2 regions of the Pseudoalteromonas sp. PSi26 genome follow, and region 2 is predicted to be linked to the other one. Evidence: predicted binding sites of a transcription regulator. Region 2 holds the regulator's gene; the other holds the start of a gene.
The links. The regulator LexA, encoded in region 2, represses DNA repair genes until DNA is damaged. The targets are predictions, from matches to a motif close to TACTGTATNNNNATACAGTA.

Region 1 (3,927 bases), on a different contig from region 2:
GACATAAATACTGCGCCCAACGCAGCTTCCCAGGTGTATCCCATACCTAATACAACGCCATACGTAAAAAAGGCGTTTAACCCCATGCCAGGGGCTAAAGCTAATGGGTAATTGGCCCATAACCCCATAATAAAACAACCTATTGCAGCAGCAATACATGTAGCAACAAAAGCAGCACCTTGATCCATTCCCGCTTCTGCTAACATCGCAGGGTTCACGAATACAATGTAAACCATTGTGATAAAAGTAGTCATTCCGGCGATGCATTCTCGACGAACCGTGGACCCATTTTCGTTAATTTTAAATAAAGCTTCTAACATAATGAACTTACAACAATAAAAAGTAGCGAGATTTTATCATAAAAAGTATATTTTTCAGGACATTTTACCTTGCGATATACTAAACTATTGAAGTAGTTAACTATACCGAATGACAGCATATGATAAAAACAACACCAACAGGTTATGATTTAGAACAACAATTAGACAATATTTTGTCTTTTGTTACACAACCAGGCGATACTAATTCTTCACCTGAAAATGATAGCTCTCAACAAAGTACGTTGAATAAGGCCCTATATTATTTAAAAAATAAACAGCCTGCTTTAGCTGCAAAGTGGATGCGTTTATCGGCAATGTCTGGTGATCATCGAGGGCAATTTTATTTAGGCTTATTTTTTGTAAAAGGCCAAGGTGTTCCACAAAGTGTATTTCATGGAGTTGCTTGGCTTAGCTTATCGAGTAGCCAGGGTCATGAGCCAGCTACAGTTGCGCTTACAGATTTGAGAAAATATATAGAAACAAAGCGTTTTAAGGATGCACAATGTTATGCAGCCAGTTTATATGAACAAATTCATCAATTACAATATTCCCATTTAATCCCCCCTGCCCCTTAGTAAAAGTCCAAAACTTAGCTCGTAAAAGTACTGTATACAGTTTAGAGCTATAATTTAAATTTATAAAAAACGTAAGCAAGCCTCTTCAGTCTGTATAAAAAACACTCACCCACCAATATTTCAAATAAAATAAAAGCTATTAATATCAATGATATAAACTTTAAAATTAAAATCCTTAAAAATAGACTATAAATTTGTATAAAAAAATAGCAAAAAAACACTTGCGCCATAACACTGTATAAACTACTGTATACACGTACTGTATATAAACCCAGTGAGCGAGATAATATGTTACAGCCTATAACCGTAAGAACAGTAAAAAGCTATCAGCAAGACGAACTATCTGATTGTGTCAACGTGATTCAAATTGAAGATGATATATCGGCAACATTTGAGCTATTGAAGGTGTTACACCAGTACAATAGTTTAAACGCATGGACTTTATTAATCGCACCAGACCATGTTCCTAGTAAAGCTTTGCTTGATTCTTGTTCAATAGATACAAGTAAACTATTGGTTATTAGGCAAAAACACCTAGTGAATTTAGAGTATGTATTACGCAGCGCGCTTTATAACGGTAATTTTGCAGCAGTAATTACGTGGACAGACATGTTGAACAACCAACTGTTAGCTGATTTATCTCTTGATTTAAATAAGACAACAACGAAGTTGTATTGTTTTACTAAAAATTCTAACGTTATCGATGTACCTTCTTTAAAGCAAGCTTGTTAAACTAACGTTTTACATTTTTTATTAATTTTATGAACTCATTAGATAACAACGCTTGCCTGTGTGGTAGTCAACAGAATTACAAAAACTGCTGTGAACCACTATTATTAGGTGATAAACAAGCAGAAACACCCGAGCAGTTAATGCGCTCTCGATTTACAGCTTACGCACAAAAAAATGCTAAATATATATACCAAACTTATGCGAGTGAAAAACAAGCAGAAAACCCTGTAAAAGAAATTAAAGAGTTTGCCACCAGTTGTCGATTTGTAAGCTTATCTGTTATTGATACAGACAGCGATGAAAGTAAAGGGGTCGTTGAATTTAAAGCTACCTATTTTTATCAAAACCTATACTGTGTGTTACATGAGCGCTCTCAATTTATAAAAGAGCAACAGCAGTGGCGATATCTCGATGGTATTATATTCCCGGTCGCTGATATAAAAGTTGGCAGAAATGATGATTGCCCTTGTGGCAGCGCAAAAAAATACAAGAAATGCCATAGCGCATAACCCCCTCTTTTTAAGTGAAGTACATTGTTTACTTCACTCAATGGTCAATTAAATACACACATTTAATGCGTAGCTTCGGAAATATATTAAAAACAATCCCCTCTACAACCATTTAGGTTTAGTACTAACTTTATTAATTAAGTGGCTAATATTGAAGAAAAAAATAGTATTAATAACAATTCAACAGTTAAAGACCTAGAACGATGTTAAATACGTTGAGCTAGCTCAAAAGAAAAAGCCTGAAGGTAATCTATAGGCATAAAAAATGGGCCATTGGCCCATTTAAATAATTTGATATGCACAAACGCTATTTATTACTCGTCGTTATCAAGGTCTAGCTGTTGGCGCTGTGCAGGTTTTGCCAATATTTCTAAGTAAAAAGACATCAATTCTTGCTTTTCAATATCGCTAATACAGTTGCTGATTTCAGCTACATGAACCACTTGCGCATCTTCAGCCGTTTTACCAAACTTACAGTCAAATGCCCAATAATCTGCATCTTCTGGTAGAGTTTTGTTGCGCTCTCTTTTCAAATATTTTTTCACTTCATGCTTTGCAGCATCAACCATACGAGGGTATTTGATTTTCTCGTGATTTAGCGTGAATGTTTTCTTCATTACGTTCCTAATTACCTTGGTTTAATGATAACGGCATTCATGTCATACCATTTGTAGCCATTATAGCAATTGCATTTAATTTTTGGATGCTTTTTTTACATTAAATCAAATTTTAGTCAATTGGGATTTGGTGCAGTCGTAAAATTTAATCAGTGATGGATAGTGTAACTAGACACTATTTGATGGAATCATAAATTATGCCATCGTCAAATGTAATGGTTCACGCTGATTTACGTCTGTTAGAACGTCATAAAAGCCTGCGACATCCATTTTTGGATTATCTATTTCTATTTCGTCTTTTTGTAAACGCCTGCGCACAGCAAGTTCACAATTATCTATAATGGGTAGGGGTATGTGGTTTACATCATCTCTAATTGAAAAGGGCTCAGGGTTTAAACACTGATTTAACTTTATATCGGCCATGCCTTTATTTTCACCAACCAAAGACAAACGCTGTGCATTAAACTGCCCAATTAGCATATTAAATTCACTGGGTGCTAATGGCTGCTTTGGTCCTGCTCCTAATTGCTCTCTTAACTGCGCTTCTTGAGTTGTGTTATCTTCAATTCCACTTTTAGGTAAATGAAATTGACTAAAATCTAAAGCATCTTGTGAAAGCATTGCTAACAGCAATGAAAATTCACCACGGCGGTCTGCATGTACACTTTGGTTTAACCGAGTACTTAATTGCTGCTCTGTGATTAACAAATCATCGATTTGCATAGACTTTAGCCGATTGGAATGAGTAATGAATATTTATCGGCTTTATTTAAATTTTCTTTAGCTTTTTTCTTTACTTAAAGGCACATTTTGCTATTATCAGCACCGTTGCATTGGAGGGGTTCCCGAGCGGCCAAAGGGATCAGACTGTAAATCTGACGGCTCAGCCTTCGCTGGTTCGAATCCAGCTCCCTCCACCACTTTTCTTACCGCTAAGTTAAGTGGGGCCAAATGTAACAAAAATAGTGTGGAGGGGTTCCCGAGCGGCCAAAGGGATCAGACTGTAAATCTGACGGCTCAGCCTTCGCTGGTTCGAATCCAGCTCCCTCCACCACTTCTATTCCTATATTCCTATATTCCTATATTCCTATATTCCTATATTCCTATATTCCTATATTCCTATATTCCTATATTCCTATATTCCTATATTCAAAATAGCTTAAAACACCCACTG
Region 2 (3,927 bases):
AGCGTTTCAGCACAATAGCGCCAATTGTAAGCAGCAATAGCACTCTAAAATAAGAGTATTGCCATATAAAACGTCTATTTATAGGGTGTTGATTTGGTATAAAGGTAAAACTGCGTTAAAGTTTGCATGGTAACCATTAGAGGATAAATACGAGACAATGTCGGAAATTCAATTTTTAAATGTAGATCTAGAGCTTGAGTCAAAACAAGATATTAGTGTTCTGGTGGCCGATCTAAAAAAAGTCGCAACGATTTTACATTATGACAAAGACGAATACCGTCAATTAGCACGTATTGAGGTAGCTGGCGATGTAAAATCACCAGACAAAGCAATAAACCATATATGTGAGCTTATTGAATCGTGTTCACGCAATGCATTAAAGCAATGGTTAAGCTGCTCACGTAGAACGTTTGATATAGGGTTTGAGTCAGGCACATCGCCAAAGTGTTTTAATCAAGCTTTACATGCAGATACACTACTTCGTATATCTGCTATTGGCGCGGGTATGGAAATAACAATTTACCCTCTCGAGAAGTAACCTACGCTTTTCGCTCAACAACTGCTGCGGTCATTTTTGATACGCAGCACAGTTCGTTACGGCTGTTTGTGATTTTTATTTCCCAAACTGAACTACGTTTTCCAATATGAAATGCGCGTGCTGTTGCCGTTAATGTACCATTACGAGAAGCCTTTAAATGGCTTGCACTTATTTCTTGCCCAACACAGTAAAATTTTGTGAAATCGACAACAAAATTAGCAGCATAGCTGGCTACCGTTTCTGCCAGTACAACGTTAGCGCCGCCATGAACCATGCCAATAGGATTATGATGTGCAGGGATTGCAGGCATAGTTGCGACTAAGTAATCATCGCCTATCTCTGTTATTTCGATTCCCATGGTTTTCATTAGGGTACCTTGACCATTAATGCCTTCGTCCAATTGTTTACACAATGCTAATGTAATGGGTTGATGCCAAATACTCATATAGATTCCTTTAAATTTAATGAAGCAAGTTACTATTTTTATAGGCTATATTAGAAAGCCCCTAAAATGTACACGTAAGAAAGTAATTTGGCTATTTGAACGGGTAATTTAAATTTGCGATTTTTATTTAACTGTATATACTCACAGTTAAATGTACTGTATGGAAAACCAGTTGTATGCGCCCATTAACTAAACGCCAAGCTCAAATACTCGAATTAATTAAAGTGTTTATTAAAGACACTGGTATGCCGCCTACACGTGCCGAAATAGCACAAACGTTAGGGTTTAAAAGTGCAAATGCCGCTGAAGAACATTTAAAAGCCCTTGCCAAAAAAGGGGTGATTAAAATGAAACCAGGCGCAAGCCGAGGGATTCAACTTGTTGAAGAAGAGGAACCGGAGCAATTGGGTTTACCGCTTATTGGCCGAGTTGCAGCAGGTTCACCCATTTTGGCGCAAGAGCATGTTGAAAGCCACTGTAAAATTGACCCGTTAATGTTCAAACCAGCTGCTGACTTTCTACTGCGCGTAAATGGTATGAGTATGAAAGATATAGGCATTATGGATGGCGATTTACTTGCTGTGCATAAAACACAAGTGGCTGAAAATGGTCAAGTTGTGGTTGCCCGTGTTGATGACGATGTAACCGTAAAACGTATTGAAAAGGCAGGTCGTCAGGTATTACTTCATGCCGAAAATGACGAGTTTGCACCAATTAAGGTCGACCTCGAAACTGAGTCATTCAACATTGAAGGCTTAGCAGTGGGTGTTATTCGTAACGCGGACTGGATGTAGTTTTTTCTTATTTTATGAAAAGCGCACTATTTTGGTGCGTATTTTTATTTTTTTAAATTTATTTGTTTTTTATTCACACTCTTTCATTTCATCCTTAGCCCTTACTACCTCTCGATTTGAGCCATTTTTTTCTACGCTAAACTAAATCAACGCTCTACTTTTTACATATTTATTGTTTGTTTTTAATACAAAAAACTTGCATGCTGGTTAAATATTAACTAATTGTTAATGAACTGACGCTGGCAATACTCATCGCTTTTAAGTTTTGAGCACACACAATAAATTTGTTGCTAGCGCAGTGAATGCCAATTTTTATAAATAAAACGGCATTAATAAAAAAATAAAAATAACGAATTGGCGTTTAAGCCGTATGCCTCTTCGCTTTGCACTAGCAACAGCATCAAAGGAGTCGTCACATGGGTAAACTTAGTTGTACCTTGTGGCTTATATTGTGTGCTTTTCCGCAGTTAGCCTTGGCAAATAGCCAATTTAATATGCGTAAAGGCGTTACAGATATAAGTGAAAATGTTTACGAATTACACATGACCATATTTTTTATATGTTGTGTGATTGGGATAATAGTGTTTGCCATTATGCTTTGGGCACTCATTCATCATCGCAAATCTAAAGGAGCGGTTCCCGCTCAATTCCACGAAAGCACCAAAGTAGAAATTCTTTGGACAGCCATTCCATTTGTTATTTTAATTGCTATGGCAGTGCCTGCTACAAAAACCTTAATCGCTATGGAAGATGCCAGTAAAGCCGACTTAACAATTAAAGTTACAGGTTCACAGTGGAAATGGCATTATGAATACATGGGAGAAGATGTAGAGTTTTACTCAATGCTTGCAACTCCTCAGGATGAAATAACTAATTTAGCTGATAAAAACCCAAATTATTTACTTGAGGTAGACAAACCCCTCGTACTACCAATTAATCAAAAAATTCGTTTTTTAATGACCTCAGATGATGTTATCCACTCTTGGTGGGTACCAGACTTTGCCGTTAAAAAAGACGCCAATCCAGGCTTTATTAACGAAACATGGACCAACATAAACGAAGAAGGTATTTACCGAGGTCAGTGTGCCGAGCTGTGCGGTAAAGACCACGGGTTTATGCCTGTTGTAGTTGAGGCTAAATCTGAGGCTGATTTTAAAGTATGGCTTGCCGATGCTAAACAAGCTAAGCAACAAGCAGCTTTAGCTGATGCAGCTTTACTTGATCAAACATTACCTAAAGAAGAGCTAATGGAGCTGGGCGCTCAAGTATACATGGCAAGTTGTGCAGCATGTCATCAACCTACGGGGTTAGGGCTACCGGGCGTATTTCCGGCTCTAAAAGGCAGCCCAATTGTACTTGGCGATATAAAAGGTCATATAGACATACTTATTCATGGGAGCCCAGGTACGGCAATGCAATCATTTGCCAAGCAGTTATCTATAAAACAATTGGCTGCGGTTATTACTTACAAGCGCAATGCATGGGGTAACGATACCGGTGATGTTATTCAGCCTAGTGAGATTCAAGCAGCACTTGATGCCGACGCGGAGGCTAACTAATGAGTAGCATAGCAGAACAACCAAACGCCAATGAAGCGCATCATGCTCATCATCCAGCTAAAGGCTTTAAACGCTGGCTTTATACAACAAATCATAAAGATATTGGTAGCTTATATTTAATATTTTCGCTGACCATGTTTTTAATTGGTGGCGCCATGGCTATGGTGATCAGGGCCGAACTATTTCAGCCTGGGTTGCAGTTGGTCGATCCCCACTTTTTTAATCAAATGACTACAGTTCACGGTTTAATAATGGTGTTTGGCGCCGTTATGCCTGCCTTTACGGGATTAGCCAATTGGATGATACCGTTAATGATAGGTGCGCCAGATATGGCATTACCTAGAATGAATAACTGGAGTTTTTGGATTTTACCTTTCGCATTTTTAATTTTGCTTGCGTCTTTATTTATGCCTGGAGGGGGTCCTGCTTTTGGCTGGACCTTCTATGCTCCGCTTTCAACCACATACAGTAACGACAATACTGCCTTGTTTGTATTTGCTGTGCACATAATGGGCATTAGCTCGATTATGGGGGCTATTAACGTGGTGGTTACTATAGTTAACTTACGCGCTCCTGGTATGACGTGGATGA

Region 1: the regulator LexA is predicted to act here: its motif matches at 1,140-1,159, upstream of ACFI34_RS06860 (SulA-like leucine-rich domain-containing protein).

Annotation. Positions count from the first base shown of each region.
Region 1 covers NZ_JBHNYT010000005.1:56,321-60,247, reverse strand. Annotated here, with positions in the region: gene ACFI34_RS06870 (NCS2 family permease) at 1-320, opposite strand, end outside; gene ACFI34_RS06865 (tetratricopeptide repeat protein) at 440-895, shown strand; gene ACFI34_RS06860 (SulA-like leucine-rich domain-containing protein) at 1,184-1,627, shown strand; gene ACFI34_RS06855 (YchJ family protein) at 1,657-2,136, shown strand; gene ACFI34_RS06850 (DUF6172 family protein) at 2,451-2,753, opposite strand; gene ACFI34_RS06845 (VC2046/SO_2500 family protein) at 2,949-3,476, opposite strand; tRNA gene ACFI34_RS06840 (tRNA-Tyr) at 3,589-3,673, shown strand; tRNA gene ACFI34_RS06835 (tRNA-Tyr) at 3,723-3,807, shown strand; gene ACFI34_RS06830 (M48 family metallopeptidase) at 3,913-3,927, opposite strand, start outside.
Region 2 covers NZ_JBHNYT010000015.1:30,170-34,096, forward strand. Annotated here, with positions in the region: gene ACFI34_RS15095 (hypothetical protein) at 158-538, shown strand; gene ACFI34_RS15100 (PaaI family thioesterase) at 540-983, opposite strand; gene lexA (transcriptional repressor LexA) at 1,160-1,777, shown strand; gene coxB (cytochrome c oxidase subunit II) at 2,194-3,336, shown strand; gene ctaD (cytochrome c oxidase subunit I) at 3,336-3,927, shown strand, end outside.